Regions from separate parts of the Sutcliffiella cohnii genome, predicted to be linked through region 2. Evidence: riboswitches for the same ligand, from Rfam matches in the RefSeq annotation. Region 2 holds a riboswitch; each other region holds the start of a gene.

Region 1 (8,429 bases), 1.2 Mb from region 2:
ATAAAGTGGAAGAGTTAAGAACTTACGTGGGAATGGTGTTCCAAAAGCCGAATCCATTTCCAAAATCGATATACGATAACATCGCATACGGACCGAGAACGCACGGAATTAAAAATAAAAAAATATTAGATGAAATTGTAGAAAAAAGTTTACGTGGAGCGGCTATTTGGGATGAAGTAAAAGACCGTCTAAACGAAAATGCATACGGATTATCTGGTGGTCAGCAGCAACGTCTTTGTATCGCTCGTTGTTTAGCGATTGAACCAGACGTAATTTTAATGGACGAACCGACGAGTGCACTTGATCCAATCTCTACTCTAAAAGTAGAAGAACTAGTTCAAGAACTAAAGAAAGATTACAGCATCATCATTGTAACTCATAATATGCAACAAGCAGCTCGTATTTCCGATATAACGGCATTTTTCTTAAATGGAGAAGTAATCGAATTTGATCAAACAAATAAAATCTTTTCTAACCCAAATGATAAACGTACAGAAGATTATATTACAGGCCGTTTCGGATAATAAAGGAGTGGGGATAAATGTCAGTTCGCGGAAAATTTGATATTGATTTAGAGTCGTTACGAAATAAATTATTAGAGTTAGGTAGTTTAGCAGAAATTGCAGTTGATAAATCATTTACAGCATTACAGACTAGAAATATTGAAAGTGCCTTACAAGTTATTGAAGATGATAATCGTGTAGATAAATTAGATGAAGAAATAAATGATACTTCCATCATGTTAATTGCGAAACAGCAACCTGTAGCAATTGACTTAAGAAGAATTATTGTCGCAATTAAAATATCTACTGATGTAGAAAGAATTGCTGACTTCGGTGTAAACATTGCAAAGTCAACGATACGGATAGGTGAAAAAGATCCTTTCGTTATTCCAATGGAAAAAATCGAAAAAATGTATAGTATCGTTACGAAAATGTTCTCGTTAGCACTTAAAGCCTACTACGACGAAGATGTTGTTTTAGCGAAAAAAGTTGCCGAAATGGACGACGAAGTGGATGCACTTTATGGAGAGAACATAAAAGAGTTAATTTCTCTTACGGTAGAAAATAAAGATATGATTCATCAAATTACCCAACTAAGTTTTATATGCCGTTTTTTAGAAAGAATTGCTGATCATACAACAAATATTTCAGAGAGTGTATTTTATTTAGTAAAAGGTAAGCATTATGAATTAAATGTTTAATGGGAGAAGTGGGGGAAACTCTGCTTCTTTTTTTGTTGTTTATAATATTCAGTAAAATTCACTTATGAAAGTTTGTCTATTTTGTGAAGTTAGTGTGAAAAAGGGAGAAATAAGGAGAAAAGGAATGATAAATCGCTCTGAATTCGTTTACTTTGGCGTTTTAATAAATGTGAGGATTGTGGTATCATTTCTCTTGTTGTAAACGGCCCTGACTTTCTTGAGAGTAGAAAGTCAAAAAAAAAACATATAGAAAGAGGTGTGCTATGGATATAGCAAACTTAAAACAAGAATGGTTTGGAAACATTCGCGGTGATGTTTTAGCAGGTATAACGGTTGCTTTAGCACTTATTCCTGAGGCAATTGCCTTTTCTATTATCGCAGGTGTAGACCCAATGGTAGGGCTTTATGCATCTTTTTGTATCGCTGTCGTCATAGCATTTACTGGAGGACGGCCAGGAATGATTTCAGCGGCAACAGGTGCGATGGCACTATTAATGGTTACGTTAGTCGCCGATCATGGGATTGAATACTTATTTGCTGCGACTATATTAACAGGAATCATTCAAATATTAATGGGTGTGTTTAAACTTGGAAAATATATTTCGTTTTTACCACAAGCAGTTATTATAGGTTTCGTTAACGCACTAGCGATTTTAATCTTTATGGCTCAGCTCGTACACTTTATGCCTGAAAATGGTGGTTCATTATCAATGGTAGGATTTGTGATAGCGACGTTAGCAATTATTTATATTTTACCTCGCTTTACAAAAGCTATTCCTTCTGCATTGGCTGCCATTGTCGTTATAACAGCGATTGTCGTATTTGGTGGAGGGTTTGGATTAGCAACTGTCGGTGATCAAGGGGAAATTACGAGAGCACTACCTATATTTCATATACCAATGGTAGAACTTTCATTAGAAACTCTTATGATCATTTTACCTTATGCATTCACTTTAGCGCTCGTTGGTAATTTAGAGTCACTATTAACAGCAACAATTGTAGACGAAATGACAGAAACGAAAAGCAATAAAAACCGTGAAATGAAAGGGCAGGGTATTGCGAACATCGTAACAGGATTTTTCGGTGGGATGGCAGGTTGTGCAATGATTGGACAGTCTGTTATTAACGTTAAATCTGGTGGACGTGGTCGTCTCTCCGCATTAGTAGCAGGAGTGTTTTTATTATTTTTAATAATGGTATTAAGGGACGTTGTTATTCAAATACCAATGGCAGCATTAGTTGGTGTAATGGTAATGGTTTCTATTGGAACATTTGATTGGCAATCTATACGTGAATTACCTAAAACACCAAGAGCGGATGCTTTTGTAATGATTGTAACTGTTGCGATTGTCGTTTACACTCACGATTTAGCAAAAGGTGTTTTTGCAGGTGTTGTAATAAGTGCTTTAATCTTCGGTTGGAGAATGGCAAAAATTAAGGCACATGGTATGATGGACAACGATAAGAAAGTATACCGTATCCAAGGGCAAATGTTCTTTGGAACGATGAGTCATTTTGTTGATTTATTTGATTATCAAAATGATCCTGAGGAAGTTGTAATTGACTTCTCTACTTCCCATATTTGGGATCAATCTGCTGTAGTTGCCATTGGCAAAACTATAGCTAAGTATCAAAAGTATAATAAAAAAGTAACAATTGTAGGAATGAATCCAGAAAGTGAAGCATTAGTAAATCGAATTGGATTATCTGCTACTTCAGGACACTAAATTAAACGAGAAGGCACTCCTTTAGTTAGGAGTGCCTTTGGTTGTATTATGAACTGTGATTGACAAATGGAAAAAATGAAATAATTGTTGCTAAAAGAGATTTTGACTTCGCATACTCATTTTTAAATTCTTGCTTTACTTCTTCTTTTTCAGTTTTTAAGCTTTGCAAGGCTTTTCTTCTGTATTGATAGTCCATCATAGTCAGCAACACCTTTCACTTAAGAGTTGAAAGCGCTTTCTATATACCTTTATTTTAACATATTAACGAATAGATGACAAAATAATTGTCAGAAAACTTAAGGGGTTCTTGTCAAAAATAAATTACAATTTTTGAACTATCTTAACCGTTTGTCGCCACCTTCATTGTAAGTAGAATAAAAGCGAAGGTGGTTAACGTTCTACTAATAAGTATTGAGTAAAACCTTTTACTTATGCTTCGCTTTATTTTTTGCAAACAACAATGCCAATCGGGTAATCGGTTGAGTCATTTTTAGGAACAACTAGAACTCCCTTTTGATAGAAAAAATTAACCTCGTCATAAGTAGGAAATAAGTTAAAAAACTCTTCTCGTGATAATTGATGAACGTGATACGGCTCATTTGTTGGGTATCCTCGACCTTGTCCGAAAGGAGTAGATAATATTAATATACCTCCTGGTTTTAACATGTTGTAAATATTAAGAAGAAACTGCTCTTCCTGTTTCACATGTTCTAAAGTTTCAAAGCTTACGATACAATCAAAATTACCTAAATTGGAAGGTAAATTAGGGTTCGCTACATCTCCAACAATAAACGATGATTTCGGGTGGTAGTATGTTTTTTTTGCGTACATTATTGTTTCTTCGCTTATATCTATACCAACAACTTCTGTCACTTTTTTCTTTGCTATTTTTGCCATTATGTGAGTTCCATATCCAGAACCGCAAGCAAAGTCTAATACTCTTCCGTGTAAAAAAGGAATAGTAAAGTGGTAGCGAGCTAAATGCTCTAAAAGTAAACCGTTTGTTAGTTTCATTTTTTCGGGTACAACACGTTCATCTGTCAATTCAAGCATGGTTCTTTTCACCACTTTTTATTATTTTGATGTTATTATATCAGTTTACCTTTATAGATGAAAACTTGAACAAGATGATAAATTTGGTTAGAGCAGATAAAAAAGCTAAATAATAATTTACAATAACTTAATATGTTTTCTATTGAAAAATACATATAAGTGTTTTATTATATAAACGTTCGATTATATAAGTATTTGGTTATGTGAATTGGAGAAGAAAGGGGTATACTATGAGCGAATCTTTAGACCATATCGAAAATGCTGCTATAACTCTAAAGGCTTTAAGTGATAAAACGCGTTTATCGATGGTTGCTCTAATGCAACATCATGAATGTTGTGTGTGTGAGTTTGTTGAAATTTTTAAAATGAGTCAACCTTCCATAAGTCAACATTTACGAAAATTGAAGGATATCGGCTTAGTAAAAGAATCAAGAAGAGGACAATGGATTATTTACTCTTTAAATGATCAACATGATCATTATCCGCTTCTAAAATCCATTCTATCTCATGTGCCTAATCTTCAAGAAAAAATGGATGAATTAGAAGTAAAAGGACTTCGAATTTCATGTAAGTAATGGGGGAATACAGTTGTTAAATATTATTTTAGCGTCTGCAATTTTTATTGCGACACTCATCTTTGTTATATGGCAACCAAGAGGGCTTTCCATCGGTTGGTCGGCTTGTGTTGGTGCGCTTATTGCACTAGTAGTAGGAGTTGTTTCACTCCAAGATGTTTGGGATGTAACTGGAATTGTATGGAATGCAACACTTACTTTTGTTGCGTTAATTATCATTTCTTTAATACTAGATGAAATTGGATTTTTTGAATGGTCTGCACTTCATATGGCTAGGTTTGCAAAAGGGTCAGGTGTGAGAATGTTTGTCTATATATCGTTGTTAGGAGCGGTTGTAGCTGCCTTTTTTGCGAATGATGGGGCAGCATTAATATTAACACCAATCGTACTTGCGATGGTCCGCAACTTAAATTTTAAAGAAAAGATGATTCTTCCATTTATTATGGCAAGTGGGTTTATCGCAGATACGGCTTCTTTACCGTTAGTCGTAAGTAACTTAGTAAACATCGTGTCGGCTGATTTTTTCCAAATAGGTTTTGTAGAATATGCATCTCGAATGATTGTGCCTAACTTCTTTTCTCTCGGTGCTAGTATCGTAGTTCTATATTTGTTTTTCCGTAAAAGCATCCCAAAAACATATGATGCCACTCATTTGAAGGAACCGGTTGAAGCAATTAAAGATAAAAAGTTATTTAAGCTTTCATGGTATGCATTAGCATTTTTATTAATTGGATATTTCGTAAGTGAGTTCAGTGGAATTCCTGTTTCGTTCGTCGCAGCAACAGTAGCTATTATTTTCTTATTTATTAGTAGAACAAGTGATGCAATTGAAACGACGAAGATATTAAAAGGTGCTCCATGGGCAATTGTGTTTTTCTCTATAGGAATGTATGTCGTTGTGTATGGTTTAAGGAATGTAGGTTTAACTTCGGTGTTAACAGATGTAATTCAAAAAGCTGCAGATCAAGGATTATTCGTCGCAACAATTTCGATGGGATTCATTGCTGCTATTCTATCATCTGTTATGAATAATATGCCGACTGTTATGATAGATGCAATTGCAATTCAAGATACAAATACTTCGGGTGTAATACGAGAAGCTCTCATTTATGCCAATATTATCGGTTCTGACTTAGGACCAAAAATTACACCGATTGGGTCGCTTGCTACACTACTTTGGTTACATGTACTTAACTTAAAAGGTGTAAAAATTACTTGGGGCTATTATTTCAAAGTAGGAATTATTTTAACAGTCCCAACTTTATTCATAACCTTAATTGGTTTATATATTTGGCTATTAATTATTGGCTAATTACAATAAAAGGAGATAAAACAAATGAGCAAAAAAACAATTTACTTTTTATGTACAGGAAATTCTTGCAGAAGCCAAATGGCAGAAGGTTGGGGAAAGAAATATTTAAGCGATGAGTGGGAAGTTTACAGTGCGGGGATTGAAGCACATGGTGTGAACCCTAACGCAGTAAAGGCGATGAATGAAGCTGGTGTTGATATTTCTAATCAAACTTCGGATACAATTGACCCTGATATTTTAAAGAAAGCAGATTTAGTTGTTACTTTATGTGGTCATGCTAATGATATTTGTCCAGCAACTCCTCCAAATAAGGAAAGAGTTCATTGGGGATTTGATGACCCGGCGAAGGCAGAAGGTTCTGATGAAGAAAAATGGGCATTTTTCCAACGAGTTCGTGACGAAATTGGAGATCGCATAAAGCAATTTGCTGATACAGGTAAGTAATTAAAAGACAGTAACTCCAAATGAGGGGTTGCTGTTTTTTTGTCTGGATATTTTTAAGGAAAAGCATATTTCTTTACATTTATTTGTTAAAAGCCGAAAATAGTAAAAGTGACATTAACAAATGTAGGTGGGATGAAATATGAACATTTCAAATGAAGCAAAAATCGCTTTAGAAAATATATTAGAAGAACATGAAGCAAACAATGTTCGATTATTTCATAATTCAACATGTGGAGATACGCCAGTAGGCATTTCATTAGATAATCCGAAAAAAGATGATATTGTGGTAACGATTAATGAAATTAATATAGCGATGGAGCCAGAGGTAGAGTCACTATTAAAAGGGGTTACTCTTAAAGTTGAGGAAGGACCTTACGGCGAAGCGCTAGTTTTTGAAGGATTAGAATTAAATTGTTGTTGTGATTAACTAATAGATGCTCTTAGTGTAAACGGATTGTATTGAAAATAATTAAAATTAAAAAAACATTGACAGCTACACTTTAACAGTTTAAAGTATTGTTATATAAAAATTATAAATCTTAATACTTGATCTCTTATCAAGAGAGGCGGAGGGACTGGCCCTATGATGCCCAGCAACCGTTCCATAATGGAATTGGTGCTAAATCCTGCAAAACAAGCAATTGTTTTGACAGATAAGAGAGGATAAACCGGATTATGCCGTTTAAAACCTCTCTTTTATCAGAGAGGTTTTTTATTTTACTTACATATCTTTAGCCCTCTCAGTGGATTGTAAATCAAGAGAAATAGGTCGGTATTAAGAGACTTGAAAAAGGAGAGAAATAACAATGAAAAATTGGATAAAAGGATTCTTTGTAGCTGCACTTGCATTTTCATTAATACTAACGGGGTGTAGCAATAACCAGCCTACAAACCAAGGAAGTAATGAGCCAGTTTCATTTGACAATGTTCCAGAACGTTTTTCTAACGGGGAAGGTGCGAAAATTAAAGTCATTCGAAAAATTGGTGGTGATGACCATACGACTCAGTTTTTAGCAGGAGCGAAGGAAGAAGGGGAAGCGTTAGGCTTTGAAGTTGACGTTTTTACAGCAAACGGTGATACTGCTAAATTTCATGATGCTATTGAACAAGCGTTAAATCAAGATTTTGATGGTTTTATTATTTCACACGGTGATGATGCTGCTACAGTAGATGCTGTAAAAAAGCTAACGGAAAACGGAAAAAGTGTTGTGACATTTGATTCTAATCCGGACATTGCTACTGTTTCAGGAGTTACACTAACGTCGCAGGATGATGAAGCATTAGCTCAATTAGCTCTTGATCAGTTAGTAGCAGATTACAATGGCGAAGCAAATATCGTTTATTTATGGGTAGATGGATTTCCGCCGATGGTACGTAGAAACGCGGTATACCAGCAAGTGTTAAACGAAAACAGTGGTATAAATGAATTAGAACGGTTTGGTGTAGCGTCTTCAGATACGTCTGTACAAACGCAAAACGCTGTTGCAGCAATGTTAAACAAGCATGGAAAAGGAGAAATTGATGCTATTTTTGCAACGTGGGACGCATTCGCTATTGGGGCGGCTCGTGCTATAAAAGAAGCTGGCCGTGATGAAATAAAAATTTACGGTATCGACGTTTCGAACGCAGATTTACAAGAAATTCAATCAGAAGGAAGTTCGTGGGAATATACAGCGGCAGTTGATCCGAAGTTAATTGGTGCAGTGAATATGAGAATTTTAGCGAAAAAGCTTGCTGGGGAAGAGACTCCGGATACTTACGATTTAGAAGCATCATTAATTTCTCAAGAAGCATTACAAACGGCGACTGAACCAGTTAATATGGTTAACTTAGCGGATATTGTTGATGGTTGGGGAGTTTCAACTGCCTTCGAAGAGGAATGGATGAAAGTATTAAAAGCCCACTATACAAAATAAGTAATGGAAACACTCTCGATTTTTGAGGGTGTTCCCTTTTCTTTTACAAATGGGGGAACAGTATGAAGAAAATGACACTAAACATGGAGAATATTTCTATTGAATTCCCTGGAGTGAAAGCATTACAACAGGTTCATTTTATCGCAGAAACAGGTAAAGTTCATGCGTTAATTGGTGCAAATGGTGCTGGGAAATCAA
Region 2 (8,429 bases):
ACCTTTAAGCGCACATTACCAACTTTACGATATGTTAATTCCGAAAGATAACTTTCTTCGTCAAATGAAGGAATTGGTCGATTTTAGTTTTGTGGAAGAGGAACTAGAAGATAAGTATTGTTTAGATACTGGGAGAAATGCTGAACCACCTGTTCGAATGTTTAAATATTTACTTCTAAAACAAATACATGATCTGTCTGATGCAGACTTAGTTGAACGAGCTAGGTATGATTTGTCTTTTAAATATTTTTTGGATCTTATCCCAGAGGCTTCTGTTATCCATTCTAGTACTTTAACCAAATTTCGAAGACTACGTTTGAAAGATAAGGACTTAATGAATGTACTTGTGGCGAAGACAGTCGAACTTGCATTGGAACACGAGGTTTTAAAGAGTAACACGATTATTGTAGATGCCACGCATACATTATCACGTTTCCATTCCAAAACAGCGAATGAATATGTTCAAGAGAAATCTAAATCATTACGGAAAGTTGCCTATCAACATCAACCATCTATAAAAGAAAAGTTCCCAGATAAACCAGCCACAGATTCATTAGAAGATGAGTTAGCTTATACCACTGCCATACTCGAGGTTCTCGAAAAAGAGGAACAATTAAAGCAGTTGCCAGCTATTAAAGAAAAAATCAACATGGTAAAAGAAGTTGTGGAGGATATTCAAGAAGAAGCGAATTATGGCGGAGATCCCGATGCACGAAAAGGATATAAAGCTTCAGATTATTCCTTTTTGGGATATAAGACACATATTGCGATGTCAGATGAACGCATTATTACGGCTGCCGTGGTTACCTCAGGTGAGAAAAGCGATACCAAGTACTTAAAAGAATTGGTAGAGACTAGTGAGGAAAATGGTTTCATGGTGGATACAGTAGTTGGAGATACCGCATACTCTAGTAAAGATAATCTACAATATATGAATGAGAACGAAAAGCAATTAATTTCTCGCCTGCATCCTATCATTACGAACGGAAATCGTAAAAGAGGAAAGGAATTTGAATTTAATAAGGACGCAAATATGTATGTATGCCCCGCTGGCCATTTAGCTAATAAGAAGTCAGTTAAAAAAAGACAAGATACATCCCAGAATCCGCAGTTGAAATACTTTTTTGATGTAGAGAAATGTAAAGTTTGTCCGCTACGCGATGGCTGTTATATAGAAGGGGCCAAAACCAAAACGTATTCAGTATCGATTAAATCCTCGGAACACCTTTCCCAAGAAGCATTTCAAGAAACAGAGGAATTTAAGCGATTAGCTAAAACACGTTACAAAATTGAGGCTAAAAATAGCGAATTAAAACATAGACACGGGTATAAAAAAGCCAATTCCTCGGGTCTATTTGGTATGAAAATACAAGGAGCTACCACCATATTTGTCACTAATATGAAGAGGATAATCAAACTAATAAATGAAAAATAGGTAAGAAATTGACCTGTGAAGGAGATAAAAAGGAGTATTTTCTGATTAAAAATCAAAAAGTACTCCTTTTATTTCTATAAATTTTTATCTGGTTTAAATATAACAACCTTTTTCAGCAGCTTCGAGGTAAGGCATAGGTGAGACCCCGCAGTGCTTTAGCACGAGGAGGCTCACCAGCCGACCGCGGAAAGCGAAGTATATTTCCGGAGCGGGTTATTTCCACTCTACAATTTTCTGTTCGTTTATTTATTAGATCAAAATAGTAATGTCCCGACCTCTCTTTGTTGAGTAAAAATGGAGATAACAATATATTTCTTTTTTGGACAAGTTTTTAAAAGCCAATAGACTGCATATAATTTACTAATACAAAAAAAGTTGCATTAATACAACATAAGGGGTGTTTTTAATGCGTAAACGGAAAAAATTAGTTTTTTATACGGAAGTTTTAAGTAAATTACATGTAATTGATAAAGAACAAAAACAACAAATATTGTATAGGCTTGGTAAATAATGTTGAAAAAACCATCTAATTAGATTATTATCTAATTAGATGGTTTTCTAATTAGTGGAGGTTTTGAAAGATGCAATTAAATAAAATGGTTAACTTTTATAAGGCGTTAGGGGATAAAACGCGAATTAAACTGCTCATCCTTTTAGCCGCGGAGGAACCTTTATCAGGCCAACAATTAGCGGAGAAGCTTGGTGTTACACCTCCAACGATATCTCACCATATGAATAAGCTAAAAGAAGTTAGTGCAATAAAAGAGAAGCGAGAGAAAAATACGATTTATTATTATTTAAATGAAAAAGATTTAAAGTTTTTTAATGAATCTATTTTAAAAGTAATGGATCGAGCGAAAAAGGGGATGGATGTAATGGGAAAACAAAAAGAAGATATTATTAAAAATTTTTTATTGCCTGATGGCAGATTAAAAACAATTCCTGCTCAACGAAAGAAAAGATTAATGATTTTTGAGCATATGTTAGAAGGAGTAACACTAGGGAAGAAATATACAGAACAAGAGATTAATGAGTATATTAAAAAATATCATGAAGACTACGCTACAATAAGACGCGAATTTATTAACAATCACTATATGTATAGAGAAAACGGTATTTATGAGCTAAATCCAAAAGAAATGTGGGCTAAGATAGAATAAGGGAATCAAGCTTTTAAGAATAATAAGAGACGTTTGGTAAATCACCAAACGTCTAAACTTTACTGAAATAACTTAACTATTTCTTCTTTTAAATCTCCTAGTATAACTCCTTTTTCCGTAATAATTGCTGTAATATATTCATTCGGTGTTACATCAAAGGCTGGATTAAAAACAGAAACTCCGTCTGGAGCAACTTTCACGCCAGCAATTGTCGTAACCTCTGTTTCACTTCGTTCCTCAATTGGAATTTCAGCTCCAGTTTTTAATGATATATCGAAAGTTGATAAAGGTGCAGCGACGTAAAAAGGAATGTTGAAATGTTTCGCTAAAATGGCCAAACCTAATGTACCGATTTTATTAGCTGTATCTCCGTTTGCAGTTATACGGTCGGCACCAACGATAATAGCAGAAACTTGCTTAGCTATAATCGTATGGGCAGCCATATTATCGGTTATTAACGTCACATCCACACCAGCTTGTTGTAACTCCCATGTTGTTAATCTAGCACCTTGTAAAACTGGTCTAGTTTCACATGCAAAAACAGAAAGTGGAAAATCCTTTTCTTTTGCAAGGTAAAAGGGAGCTAAAGCAGTTCCGTATCGAGCCGTTGCGATAGAACCAGCATTACAAATGGTCATAACTTTATCGCCTTTTTGAAGTAAAGAGAGGGCGTTATCGCCAATTTGGTGGCAAACCGCTTCATCTTCCACTTGAATTTGTATCGCTTCGTGAACTATATTGGTTTTTGCTTCGTTTACAGATTTGCTATCATGTAAAACATTTGTTAATCTTTCTAACGCCCAAAATAGGTTCACGGCTGTCGGGCGAGAACTCGCTAAATAAGCTATATCTTTAATGAAAAGATCTTTAAATTCATCCATAGACTCTACATTATATTGTTTAGTGGAAAGGGCTAACCCATATGCCGCTGCAATCCCAATCGCAGGCGCACCTCTAACTTTTAACGTAACGATTGCATCCCATACATCTTCAATCGTCTTTAATTGTACATAAACAGTTTCGTTCGGTAGCTTCTGCTGGTCTAATAGTTTTATATACGTATCTTTCCATTCGACAGAAATGGGAATGTTTCTTACAGTTGTCATTATATCTACTCCTTATTGTTGTACATGTTGTAAGCTAACTTGGATGAAATCTTCAACAGAGTGAATATTGGCTCTATTCAAAATAAAATATTTGCCAAGTTGCAGAGCTTTTGTTTTCGCTTTTAATCGTGTTTCTATGGAAGGGATGTTATCTAAATCGGCTACGTGAGCAAGGCCAATGGTACGACGAATTAATTCACAACCGGCATATCCAATTGTGTCTTCCAATATTGATTGAAAAACGTAGGACAAATATCCTTCAGTTTTCGTAAAATATTCAACACTGTCTAAAGTCCATTGTTTTGTAAATTCAGTCGTAAAAACGTCCCAAGTCTTATTTATATGATCAAATAATACACCTTGCTTTTGTGGCTCTCTACTAAGGGCATTTACGATAAGGTTAGCAAAAAATTGACCAACATCGAACCCAATAGGACCGAAAAAAGCAAACTCTGGATCAATCACTTTCGTTTCATTATTACTAGCAAAAATACTACCTGTGTGAAGATCCCCGTGTAGTAGAGCTTCACCATTTGTTAAAAATGAATATTTCAACTTTGCTACTTCAAGTTTAAGAGAAGAATCGTTCCAAATCTCGGATACGACAGGTAATAATTCACGCTCGAAATTATTCGTTTCACTATCATAAAATGGATCTGTAAACACTAAATCCTCTGTAATTTTACATAGTTCTGGGTTAGCGAATTGTTGCTGTAAAAGTTTTTTCTTTTGTTGATTTAAGCCGAAATCAGAAGTGTAAAATAGCGTTTTGGCTAAAAACTGTCCGATATGCTCTGATAGTAAAGGATAGTCTTCACCATTCATTAGGCCTTTTCTACTTATCGTTAAATGCGAAAGATCTTCCATAACAGTAATCGCTAAATGTTCATCCGTATAATAAACTGTTGGAACGAGCGAAGGAACGTGTTTGGCAGCTTCTTTTAATGAGTTACTTTCAATTTGAGCACGCTTTAAAGTAAGTGGCCAACTTTCCCCTACGACTTTTGCATAAGGCAATGCCTGCTTTATAATTACACCTTTGTTATTTTCGTCTGTAAGGTGGAAGACTAAGTTTAAGTTGCCGTCACCTATTTCTTTACAGTTTATGCTAGTGCTATTTTCAAAGAAATGTAGTTTAATTGCTAGTTCGATTGCAGTAGTTTCTGTTAATGGTTCGTACGTTTTAGTTAATGTTGTCATTGTTTAACCCTCCATAAAAAGTGTGTAGGAGGCTTTCGTTAAAAAAATAACAAAAGCCTCTTTCCATATTGAAAGAGGCTTGAAGGTTCGATTCTTCGCACCTCTTATCTGCCAGAAAGTAATTTCTGCTGGATTTAGCACCGTGCCTTACGAAGCAAAAGCTTCGGCGTTCTATTAGAACGCCTTGTCTCACGACAATATTACGGTCGGTTGCTGGGTTTCATCGGGCCAATTCCCTCCACCTGCTCTTGATAAGAGATTCGTAGTAGTTAATACTACGTTCGTATGTATTTTTGTAAAATATCACTTGGTGAGAATCATAACTTGTAAAAGTAATAATTGTCAAGAAAATTTTTAAAAATAATGAAGTGTTTGTTATTTTCTTTGCTCTTCAAAGATGAATTTAGCACATTAGCCCCACTCAGACGGTTTAAAATAATAAATGTTACTGTTATCGGAGCGAGAATGCTAATTTACATCAGATTTTAAGCGCAAATTGTCAACTTTCAAAAGTAAAAGACGGTTCTCTATGCAAGATGGATGAATTTTTTTACGTGCAATTTAGAAAGTGTGCATGACGACTGATTTTACTTAACAGCACTCGGAAATTACTTAACAACAATTCGAAATTACTTAACAGCACTCGGAAATTACTTAACAACAATTCGAAATTACATAACAGCACTCGGAAATTACTTAACAACTATTCGAAATTACTTAACAGCACTCGGAAATTACTTAACAACAATTCGAAATTACTTAACAGCACTCGAAAATTACTTAGCAACTACCCGAAATTACTTAACAGCAATGAGAAATTACATACAACTGTTCGAATATTTAACAGCAACCGAAAATTACTTGACAACTGCCCGAATTTATTTTTCTACTAGGTAAAATCGTTTGTATGTCTTGAACTTTTTCAATATTCCTGTTATTATAAAGTTATTATTTTTGTTCGTGAAAATAATGTGGAAAGTCAGAAATAATAGCAATTTCGTCTGGAAGTGTTTTGTGAACGAGCAAGAATAGTAATAAATTTTTACGTGGGTTAACCCGCAAGGAGGAACAAAAAATGTTACAAGGTAAAGTAAAATGGTTTAACGCAGAAAAAGGTTTCGGTTTCATCGAAGTTGAAGGTCAAGACGACGTATTCGTTCACTTCTCTGCTATCCAAGGCGAAGGTTTCAAATCTTTAGAAGAAGGTCAAGAAGTTACTTTCGAAATCGTTGAAGGTGCTCGTGGACCTCAAGCTGCTAACGTTCAAAAATAATAATGCTAGCCAAATAATAAAAGGACTCCAATTTTGGAGTCCTTTTTAAGTTAATAAATATGTAACATAATAGGAACCATAAAGAATATAAACAGGAGGATTTTTCCACCGTGTTAGTAAAAGCAGTGGAAGGGGAGGGAACGCTCAACATACTCTCGTGAAAATCAAATGACTGAACGCGAAGAGAAACGAACTAACATACTACTAGCCTATTTTCAGAATTGCCCCAAAGGTTTTTTAAAAATGTATACTATAAAAATAAAAAAGCATTGCAACAATAACGCTACAATGCTTTTAACATAGTATTAATAATAACTAGGTTTCCGATCTTCGAATATCGGTATTTGCTTCCGAACCTTCTCCACTTTTTCTAAATCAATGTCACTAACAACGATTGCTTCGTCTTCCAAACCTTCCGCTAAAACTTCCCCCCATGGGTCGATAATCATTGAATGGCCAGCAAATACGTTATTAGGGTCCTTCCCAACACGGTTAGCTGCAACTACATAGCATTGATTTTCAATAGCTCTAGCAATTAATAAAGCTCTCCAATGCTCGAGCCGTGATAATGGCCATTCCGCAACGACGAAAACCACTTTTGCGCCTCCCGTTGTATGGGTACGAATCCACTCAGGAAAGCGAATATCGTAACAAATAACTCCAGCGCAAGTTTCCCCATCTAGTTGAAATAATCCATCATTTTTTCCTGGTTGTAAGTATAGATGCTCATACATTAACTGAAACAAATGTAGCTTACTATATTCACCTACAATATCGCCTTCGTCGTTTACAGTGTACATGGTGTTATATGTACCTTTAGATGTATTTTTAGCAACGGAACCACCGACAATATGAACATTATGTTTTTTTGCTAACATTTGAAGTGTTTTTTTAGTAGTGTCACCGTTATTGTCACCAATTTCGTCTAACCGGGTTAAATCGTACCCTGTCGTCCATAACTCTGGTAATACGATAATTTTAGGGCTATATTTCTGTACAGTTTCCATAATCAATTTTTCTACTTTTTTAACATTTTCTTGCGGTGAACCGAACGTTATATCAAACTGAATACAAGCTACTTTCCATGACATATAAAAGTCCCCCTTTATTAGCCTTCGTCGTTTTCTGCTACCTGCATCTAATTTACAATTTATTATTCATTGTGTATAGCCCATTACAGAAAATTTCAAAAAACTCTTTACATTTTGCTTTTAACATTATATGATTTGTCACTAGTATTTCAACATTTTTTTAAGAAGGTGTACAAATGAAAAACTTTAAACAATCAAAATTGTTACAAACGTTACCGAAACAATTTTTTGCATCCCTTGTTGAAAAGAGCGGAAAAGTAGTTGCATTAGGTCATGATGTCATTAACTTAGGACAAGGAAATCCGGATCAGCCAACACCGCAACATATTGTACAATCGATGCAAAATGCGGTATTGAAACCACAACATCATAAATATGCCCCATTTCGAGGCCATGATTTTTTAAAAGAGGCGGTTGCAGCATTTTATAAACGAGAATACGATGTAGTGTTAGATCCAGCAACAGAAATAGCTGTTCTTTTTGGCGGAAAAGCTGGATTAGTAGAGCTGCCCGTTTGTTTGCTTAATGAAGGTGACACCGTTTTAGTCCCTGATCCAGGCTATCCAGATTATTTGTCTGGAGTTGCGCTAGCAAAGGCAAACATGGAAGTAATGCCACTTGAAGAGAAAAATAATTTTCTACCAAACTATCAAAATATCTCAGAATCTGTGCTGAAAGATGCAAAGTTAATGTTTTTAAACTATCCGAATAATCCTACAGGTGCTATGGCAACAGCTGCTTTTTTTGAAGAAACAGTAGAGCTAGCAAATAAAAATAATATTTGTGTCGTTCATGATTTTGCATATGGCGCTATCGGCTTTGAGGGGAATCGTCCAATTAGTTTTCTACAAACTGCTGGTGCTAAAAATGTTGGCGTAGAAATATATACCTTATCAAAAACATATAATATGGCAGGGTGGAGAGTCGGTTTTACCGTTGGGAATGCTAGTGTAATTGAAGCGATCAATTTACTTCAAGACCATCTATATGTGAGCCTTTTTAGTAGTATACAAGAAGCTGCTGCAACTGCGCTTTTAGACTCTCAACATTGTGTAGATGAATTAGTGGAAATGTATGAGGAGAGACGTAACGTTCTCGTAAACGGATTGAAAGAAATTGGTTGGGACGTTAATGCCCCACAAGGATCCTTTTTCGCATGGTTAA
Region 3 (8,429 bases), 110 kb from region 2:
TTAAATGATGATGCGCTTGATGGATTATGTCTTGTGCTTCTTGTAGAGTGCTTTTAAAATTCATACGGTTCATCCCTTCAGGTCATTATTCCCATTTAACTTGTGCAAATCTATGCCGGAATACACTTATGATACGAATATATTTTTTAATTAAAAGACTCTGCCATTTTAACGAGCTGCTTTTTACTAAGTTCTGATGGAGTAACTTTTGAGAAATATGTGATTTCGTAATAGAGATCTCCATCCTGCCATGAAAGGATTCTTTTCATTGTGTCTTTCGGAATAAACACTGCTTCTATGTTATTGTGTATGACAACTTTCCTTTGCTTTATTTCATTAGAATATGTAATGGGGATGTTTGTAATTCGATACTCAATTACATTCTTATCTTTTATTTAAAAGTCTCACTCTTAGTTGATGATCGGTTGCCCCAGATTCTAGCATGCTCATTTCTTCAAATGGAACTTTAGTAGGAATTTTTACATCTAAGGGAAAGTTAGAACGTTCGATTTTTTTCATAACTTCTGATGTATTATAATCATACATCTTGCTTCTCATGACCGACCAATTAACTGCTAGAGAAAGAAATGCAAACATAAAAAGAAATATTACAATGAATTCTTTCCTATTCATTCTATCACCAACCTATTAGACTAATAATAAGTTTGACGCTGAAAAAATTAAAAATGTTTCATTAATAAAAAAAGCAGAGGACATTTACTGTCTCTGCCAATCTCATCCTTACATATACTTCCCAACGAACTTCCATATTGTGTTCCAGTACGTTTCTGGATCTACTTTTTCCGCCTCTCCGTGACCAGCCCCAGGAATGACAAGCTTTTCTTTATCCACGGTTGTTGCTTCATATACTTCTTCTAACATTTCATACGGAACAAATGTATCGGCATCACCATGTATGAAAAGCATCGGTGTTACATTTTTAGCAACTTGGTCAACTGCTGACGCTTCGTATAAATCGTAGCCGGCACGTAATTTAGTTACTGTGTTAGCCGCATTCATTACTGGAAAGGGTGGTAAACCGAACAAATCATCTAACTGATACGTAAACACATCACTAACTGATGTGTAACCACAATCTTCAATAATAACTCTTACATTAGAAGGTAGTTCCTCACCTGATGCCATCATTACTGTTGCGCCACCCATAGAAATACCGAACAAGACAATCTCAGCTTCTGGATCCAATGCAATTATTTCATCAATCCATTGCAACATGTCTAGTCGATCATGCCAACCCATTCCGATGTAGTTACCTTCACTATTACCGTGTCCACGAAGATCAGGTGCTAGTACGTTAAACCCTTCTTCATAAAAATTGCGAACCCACCTTGTCATACCTGCCGCGCTGCTCGTATATCCGTGAGCCACAATTGCCCACTTAGAGTTTGAATCACCGTTTTTATACATATCAGCATGTAGTTTTAATTGAAGCTTATCATTTGAAACGATGGACATGGCAGTCGGCGGGTACTCGAGTTTAAACTGATTATCAGCGACCCGTGCCTCTTCCGCTACGTCCGCCATCGCCATTAGAGCTTCGCTATCTTCCAAATGTGGATTCTCATCTAAATATTCTTTTTCATCATTTGCATTCAGTGCAAAATTATAAAAATAATTACCAATTAAGCCGTAAGCAACCATTAATAAAATGACGCAAACAGATAAAATAATGACAAGTTTCTTTTTCATTTTTCTCTCCCCAATTACTCTCTTAATCTACGAAACGTAAAACTATTTATTTTTATTGTGATTTTATCTTATCATAGCGTAACTAATTTATAATCTATAAATAATAGAATAATCCGAATTAAACTCAAAAACGTTGGTTCATGACAGACCAACGCTAATGTCTAATTCTCCTCGCAAATTTAAACACTAGATAAAGTACATATAAGGAGAGAAAATAAATAACCGCTGAGTAAACAACACTCCAATTTCTATAATGTAATACGTTAATGTAAACTGAAAATAATTCAAGTAAAACAAATATAATAGTCCAAACTGAAATATATAAAAACTTTCGAAATTGATTACTAAATAGAGGAAAATAGTTAAAAGCTATATATAATACAATCGCCTCTCCTGCAACGATGAACAAATATTTCCATTCCACTAGCATTTCATCAAAATACCAGTATAAATTGTATTTGTTATCAAGGTACATATCTGTTAACAAATTCAATATGATGGCAAATTGTAATGTAATAATAAGTTCTTGTATAGGTTTTTTTCTAGGTATGAATATAGCTATAACTAGAAATACAATGACCATTATAAGATAGAGAACGAACAACAAGAACACCTCATTTTTGTAAAACAATATGTATTATTATTACTACCTTTACTCATTTGATTCGTTTAGTTTTATATATCATCCACTTTGTCTAATAATCCCATAAAAAATGCCCGAAAAGAAAAATCCCAAGCATATCATATATGCTGACTTTTCCAATCGAGCCTTTGTTCACTTTTTTAAAAAGTTTGAGTGGTTCTACGCACGCTCAAATAACCGTTAGGACTTCCAGTTTTCCACCTTTTCATCCATCTCCTTCATTAATTTATTTATATGAACAGATGAATAATTAAATATTTTACTATGGATACGATTAGGGAACAATTTTTTAATATCTTTCTCATAATAGGAGCCGTCACCAGGCATTGTGTAACTTAAGATTTCTAAGCCTCTTTCACTATCATTAACATGTAGAACGAGCGGAACCGACATAGATGTACCGGACTCTATTACTTTATCCTCTATGTAGTATTCAGAAATTAACGCCCAAACGTATATTTCTCCTAGTTTTTCATTCGAAGCTAGCACTTCGTAGGCAGTAAAAATTTCTCCTCCAAAGTTCGGTTCTATTACTTCCTGCTTTAAGTATTTTTCTATTGTTCCTTCTTCTTCTTTCGTAAGGCTAATCTCTCCAGCTTTTACGATTGTTTGGAAACCTACTAGTACGAGCACCACAACTATTAATAACAAAAACCATTTTCTCCCCATACATCATCCTCCAATAAATAAATTTAAAATATCAGACGATACAAAGAACAAAATGGTTTCAAAATTAATTTATTATAAACAAAACTAATGCAATCGTTAAACCGATATTAATACTTACATCTTTTACAACGTTTCGTTTTTCTCTTCTCTTTTCCAATATAGCTAGTATTTTTCCTCCAATTATTAATACAATCGGCACAGAAATGAACGTTTTGCTAACAAATGCATTTACGGAGTAGTCTCCCATTAATGGGATGAATATTAAAAGAACAGTAATTAATAAAGCTAATATGTAAAAACCATATCTTACATTGTAAAATTTCATACATTATTTCTCCTTAAGCCTATTTTCATTTTTTTAATTATAATAGCTTTTTTCCTAAGTAAAGGTCCCACCAAACAATGACTCTATATAAAGTTTTGTTTACTATCTTCAAAACTAAATAAAATCTCTTGGCAAATCTCCATAAATTTTTTACTATTTTCAAAATGAAGATCATGTCCTTCTTTTTCAAAATAGATTAATTTTTTCGCTGGGCTTTTAATTAGCTCATAGTACTCCTCTACTATTGTAGTTGGCGTTATATAATCGTACTTCCCTGCTAGAAAATACACCGGAATAGCGACTGATGTTACCTGCTCTTTAAAATTTATCGTCAACATCTCGTCCCTTAGACTTTTTACTAAATAGTTTGTACCTCTGAACCACTTAAACGTATCTGTTAATCTATAATGCTTAGACTCTATCATTTCTTTTAAATAATCATTCCATAGGCTCGTTTTTTGTTGATACTTATAGCCGCCATACTTATCTAGAATATTTCTAAATAGAGCAGTTTTGTATAGAGTTGGATACGGAGGTGGTCCTATTTTTTCTAATTTTTTTCGATTAGAAATGTCATTATTCAACTTAGATTGTTTTAAGGCGTAATCATAACCTATTATTTCGCCTTCTAATAAGTTAATAACTTGACCAATTCCTATATAACATTGAAATAAATGCGGATATTTTTGTACCGCTAACAAGCCAATGATGCTCCCCCACGAATGACCGACTAAAAGGATCTTATTCTTGTTAAAGCGTTTCATTAGCATTTCAGCTAAAACTTTTGTATCCTCCAAATATTGATTAATCGTTAATGGTTCTTTAGTAATTTTACTATTGTAACTCTTCCCTGAACCTCTTTGGTCCCAATCAACAACAATGAAACTTTCCTCTAAATCTTTAAAATAATTATCTACACAATAAATTTGAGCGGCTCCTGGACCACCATGTAGAAAAAGAAGAATTGGGTTATTTTCATTTTTACTTCTTATATAAATCCATTGCTTATCTCCGTTAATACTTACAGTTTCTAAAGAGTTGATTCAAAACACCTCCTGCATCAATATAAGTCACTATCTCTAAATACCGAATAATTAGTCAAAATAGACAGGCTCTTGAGGATTATGTAGATGTTTAAAAGCTAGTTGAATTTGGGATTTTGTATTTCTTGCTACAGATAATTTGGGTAGTTCGTTTTCATCGAAAAAGCCAACTTCACTAGTTTCCAGCCCTGATTGTGCATGGCCCCCGATAATTTCACATTGAATAAACATTTTATAAACATGATATGGTGACGGAGGATGCGGATGGCACTTTTTATCCATTACCGCTATCAATTTTTTAGCTTTTACTTCATATCCAGATTCTTCTTTTACTTCTTTTACAGCCACTTCACTCGGTGTTAGGCCGATATCCCCCCAACCGCCTGGTAAAGACCATTCCCCATCATTTTCCCTAACTAATAAAATTTTATTTTCCTTAAAAACTACTGATCTTATATCTACTTTTGGAGTAGCATAACCAGTTTCGTTTGCAAATAATTTTTTTATTATTGAATTGTCTATATCTGTATGTTGAGACATTATTTCTACACTAATATCTCTTATCTGCTCAAACCGCTCCATATCATAAACATCTTTTGAATACGTTAATCCCGCCTGGGCAATCGATTGAAGCTGTTTTGCCCATTCTAACCATTTAGGTTCCATTTTGTTTCACCGCCAAAATATGGATTTTCTTAATATTAATTTAATTATAACCAATATCATTAATTAAACCACCCCGGACTATCACTATCTTTAAGATACATGTAACAAACCATTAATTCATAGTAGACAAATCGGAATAATATGTATATCATAATATTATATTTACTTATCAAGAGAGGTAGAGGGACTGGCCCGATGATACCTCAGCAACAGGTTCCTTTTGAACACTGTGCTAAATCCTACAAGTTTTTCACTTGGAAGATAAGTTGGTTTTCATTACATTTCTTAAAATCTTCTTATCTTTTATTAGTCTTCAAAACATGGATATTTTAAGGAGAGGATTTTATGAGTTTACTTAACGAAGTTGTAGAAGTAAGAAAAATGGAGATCATTTCAAAATTACTAGAACATCATCAATTTTATAAAAAAGAAGATGCATTACTTGATTTGACGCTTTCAGAGTTGGAATATGAATATTACAAAGTCCAGTCCAACGTACATCCACATACTGGGTTTAGCTCCATCCGGTTAAAGAAGTTTTCATAAAACTCTATTACGATTAAAAAAGGACTCTGTATTTGAGTCCTTTTACAATTGTGCTTGTTGACAAATTATTCTTGTTCATATGAAATTATAATTTATGCAGTAGTTTCCCTTTTGCTACCTAAAAACTTCATGCAAATCGTTGTGGCAATACATACAATACCAGTTAACATACTAAAGTAAAAAAAGACGTTCCCACCTATTGTTGATGAATTAGAAACTAAATAACTTAGAAAAAATAAGGATGCAGCTACAAAACTTAAAAAATATATAAAGTGTTTAGTATTAAGGACTTGGAAACTAACAAGAATTAATAGATACAAAAAACTGATTAACATTACTAATGGAAATGTCGGATGGAATTTCGCCGCATAAACAAAATAATCTAGCTGTGATATTTGGTTTCCATTCTGAATTTCTCCATTAAGCTGAGTAAACGGAGTGGAATATTCCCATTCCCACGGATGATCGATTATCGCGCTACCTTCGTACCAAGAAACAAAAGTAGAAAACAATAGGATCATCATTGCTACTCCGAGTTGAAAGAAAAACTTAAACAAGACAGTTCACTACCTTTCTCATAAACATCCAATTTAACCAGGAAAATATTCCATCGGCTCTGTACAATGTTTGTAACCATTTTTCTTATAATAATTAATAGCTTCGTCACTTGGCCATACGATGACGAATTCGTAATTATTTTCTTCTATCCATTTATTTATGTAACTTAGAAGTTCACTACCAACACCCTTCCCTCTATATGCTGGAACAGTGTATACGTTTGTCATGTAGGCGAACGGATAAGTTACCCTACCAGGTCGCGGAACCTTTTGGATTAATTCGATGTAAATATGAGATACAACTTTTTCATCTTCTTCGACTACCCAAATGAACCATTGATTGCCGTTTATAGCACCTTCTAAAAAAGAGTGGCATTCTTTTTCAAAGTCTTCAAATGATGCGTTTCGTTTACTTTCATCATGCTCAATCGTAAAATCCCATCTCATTTGTATTAATTGCTTAATATCTTTTGTTTGTGCAAGTCTAATTTTCATCTTTCCATTCTCCCCCTTGCTTAACAGCAAACCCTTTTCGAGTAGGGTCTGCTAGCCATAAATATTAACTAGTTCCTTTGTGCATTTCCCATTTTGCACATGGACCAATCAAAGCTTGTTGTTTGAATCTTTTCACATAAATCCCAAAGGCTATCAACTATTCTTACTTCTACTTTTCGATGGATTAATTCCATCAATAAATCATTCACTACAAATCTATTGATAGGAACTTGAGTTTTTTCACTTACATAATAGCCCGCACACCTGTCGAGTAGATAAAAATCAGTACTGTTAAATTCATATAAGTATAATGTAGTATCTCTCATAGTAGAAAACCACTTATGCTCAATGGCAACAACGTGGTTTGTAGTTTTAGAAGACATATAGCGGTTTTTATCGTCCTCTGTGGTACGCTCGTTACAATGATATGTAACTCTCGGACAATTTCTAGGTGTTAAGAAGTTAGGTAAACATTTTTCATTAATTGCCCAAACTAACCCTTTACTTTGATCCATATCTTGTCTAGTAGGTATTCGAGGTACGAACTTTGAAATGTCAGGTTGTTCGCTTACGTGAAAAAGTCGCATAATTCCTCCTTTGGCTCTCAATTAATAGTATCAAATTGAAATTTCGCCCAGTATCCAGCCTTTTAGAAACTCTTCTAACGACGGGGAGATTATTTTCACACGACCATCCTCGTGATTCCAGCAATATATGCATTCATTTTGCTGCATTCCGTCTACAAAAGAATAGCCAAATAAATCTCCGTTCCCTGCATCTGAAATAAATAAAAAGTTATCCATATTATTATGTAAGTTTCTAGCAAACAGGTTTTCACGTATCATTTGTTCGGTTGACCAAATGTATGAAATCCCATAATGACCAAATACACCATTTGTCTCTTTGTATAGTTCCAATATTTTTGCTGGGATTTTTACATGTAAGTTATCTTCAACTGATTGTAGTTCAAATTTTGTTACAGGATTTTGAAACTGACACTCTACTGAAATATTGCTTAAGTAGTCCTTCCACATCTAATAACCACCTACAATATTATTAAGAACGCAATTTAACACTATAATGCCTTATCGATTTCGGTATACCTTTCAACTCAAATACCCCATGATAAATTAAATACCGGATTCTATATTCTAAAAAGTGCGAATTAACAGGTACATTCGAATGCTCGATCAAATTACCGATAACCTGCCCAACTTTTATAAAGTCTCTTTTTTCTTGTTCTTTATGTAACCTTGCCAAAGTCCCGATAATTTGTTTGTCATAGTTGTCACTCGGTAAGCCAACTACTTTACCGTTGTCCCAAGCACGAAGCACTTCTTTCGTTTGAGATAAAGCCTCCCATTCTTTTAAAAGCTTTAATCTGAATTTTTGTGATAATGGTGGATTTTTCTTACTTTGTTCAAAAAGCAGTCTTAATATTTCAGGTTCGATCTGACCTGTATGAAGTAAAGGCTCTTTGGCATTAATATATTTTCTATAAAGTTCTGTAGAATTCATTAGAAAAATGTCATTATCTTTATTTCTTAACGCATATAGGATAAAACGAAGTCCTATTTGTTCATCAGCATTTTCTCCATACCAAAGATTGATCGGCACATCACTAGGTATATCCACTATTTGATGAATAGTAATATTTAGTTTATTACGATAATCGAAATCATCAAGCTCATAATTGATGTTATCAAATAGCCATTCTTCTCGGAGAGTTTGTCCTTTTTCTTCATGGAAATTCCACAACGGTCCAATGGATAAGA

What was found. Region 2 has a riboswitch for S-adenosylmethionine ahead of mtnK (S-methyl-5-thioribose kinase). Riboswitches for the same ligand answer to the same signal wherever they lie in the genome.
Region 1: linked by a shared signal. The riboswitch ahead of BC6307_RS15325 (sugar ABC transporter substrate-binding protein) and the one ahead of mtnK (S-methyl-5-thioribose kinase) in region 2 are both predicted to bind S-adenosylmethionine.
Region 3: linked by a shared signal. The riboswitch ahead of BC6307_RS08595 (hypothetical protein) and the one ahead of mtnK (S-methyl-5-thioribose kinase) in region 2 are both predicted to bind S-adenosylmethionine.

The regions. Positions count from the first base shown of each region.
Region 1 covers NZ_CP018866.1:3,049,819-3,058,247, reverse strand. Annotated here, with positions in the region: gene pstB (phosphate ABC transporter ATP-binding protein PstB) at 1-524, shown strand, start outside; gene phoU (phosphate signaling complex protein PhoU) at 542-1,204, shown strand; gene BC6307_RS15355 (SulP family inorganic anion transporter) at 1,468-2,931, shown strand; gene BC6307_RS24825 (hypothetical protein) at 2,978-3,130, opposite strand; gene BC6307_RS15350 (class I SAM-dependent methyltransferase) at 3,373-3,984, opposite strand; gene BC6307_RS15345 (ArsR/SmtB family transcription factor) at 4,215-4,559, shown strand; gene BC6307_RS15340 (arsenic transporter) at 4,573-5,871, shown strand; gene arsC (arsenate reductase (thioredoxin)) at 5,896-6,315, shown strand; gene BC6307_RS15330 (hypothetical protein) at 6,455-6,742, shown strand; SAM riboswitch class I at 6,867-6,975, shown strand; gene BC6307_RS15325 (sugar ABC transporter substrate-binding protein) at 7,122-8,231, shown strand; gene BC6307_RS15320 (sugar ABC transporter ATP-binding protein) at 8,294-8,429, shown strand, end outside.
Region 2 covers NZ_CP018866.1:1,849,823-1,858,251, forward strand. Annotated here, with positions in the region: gene BC6307_RS09110 (IS1182 family transposase) at 1-1,435, shown strand, start outside; gene BC6307_RS09115 (DUF2087 domain-containing protein) at 2,017-2,595, shown strand; gene mtnA (S-methyl-5-thioribose-1-phosphate isomerase) at 2,655-3,701, opposite strand; gene mtnK (S-methyl-5-thioribose kinase) at 3,714-4,901, opposite strand; SAM riboswitch class I at 5,003-5,159, opposite strand; gene cspD (cold-shock protein CspD) at 5,977-6,174, shown strand; gene BC6307_RS09135 (carbon-nitrogen family hydrolase) at 6,480-7,265, opposite strand; gene BC6307_RS09140 (pyridoxal phosphate-dependent aminotransferase) at 7,442-8,429, shown strand, end outside.
Region 3 covers NZ_CP018866.1:1,743,817-1,752,245, reverse strand. Annotated here, with positions in the region: gene BC6307_RS25020 (hypothetical protein) at 1-64, opposite strand, end outside; gene BC6307_RS25715 (DUF4367 domain-containing protein) at 147-365, opposite strand; gene BC6307_RS08630 (hypothetical protein) at 385-633, opposite strand; gene BC6307_RS08625 (alpha/beta hydrolase) at 742-1,710, opposite strand; gene BC6307_RS08620 (hypothetical protein) at 1,865-2,314, opposite strand; gene BC6307_RS08615 (hypothetical protein) at 2,534-3,022, opposite strand; gene BC6307_RS08610 (hypothetical protein) at 3,087-3,347, opposite strand; gene BC6307_RS08605 (alpha/beta fold hydrolase) at 3,431-4,312, opposite strand; gene BC6307_RS08600 (NUDIX hydrolase) at 4,442-5,056, opposite strand; SAM riboswitch class I at 5,220-5,324, shown strand; gene BC6307_RS08595 (hypothetical protein) at 5,402-5,602, shown strand; gene BC6307_RS08590 (YjdJ family protein) at 5,695-6,159, opposite strand; gene BC6307_RS08585 (GNAT family N-acetyltransferase) at 6,193-6,654, opposite strand; gene BC6307_RS08580 (DUF6886 family protein) at 6,723-7,241, opposite strand; gene BC6307_RS08575 (SMI1/KNR4 family protein) at 7,272-7,688, opposite strand; gene BC6307_RS08570 (DUF1835 domain-containing protein) at 7,711-8,429, opposite strand, start outside.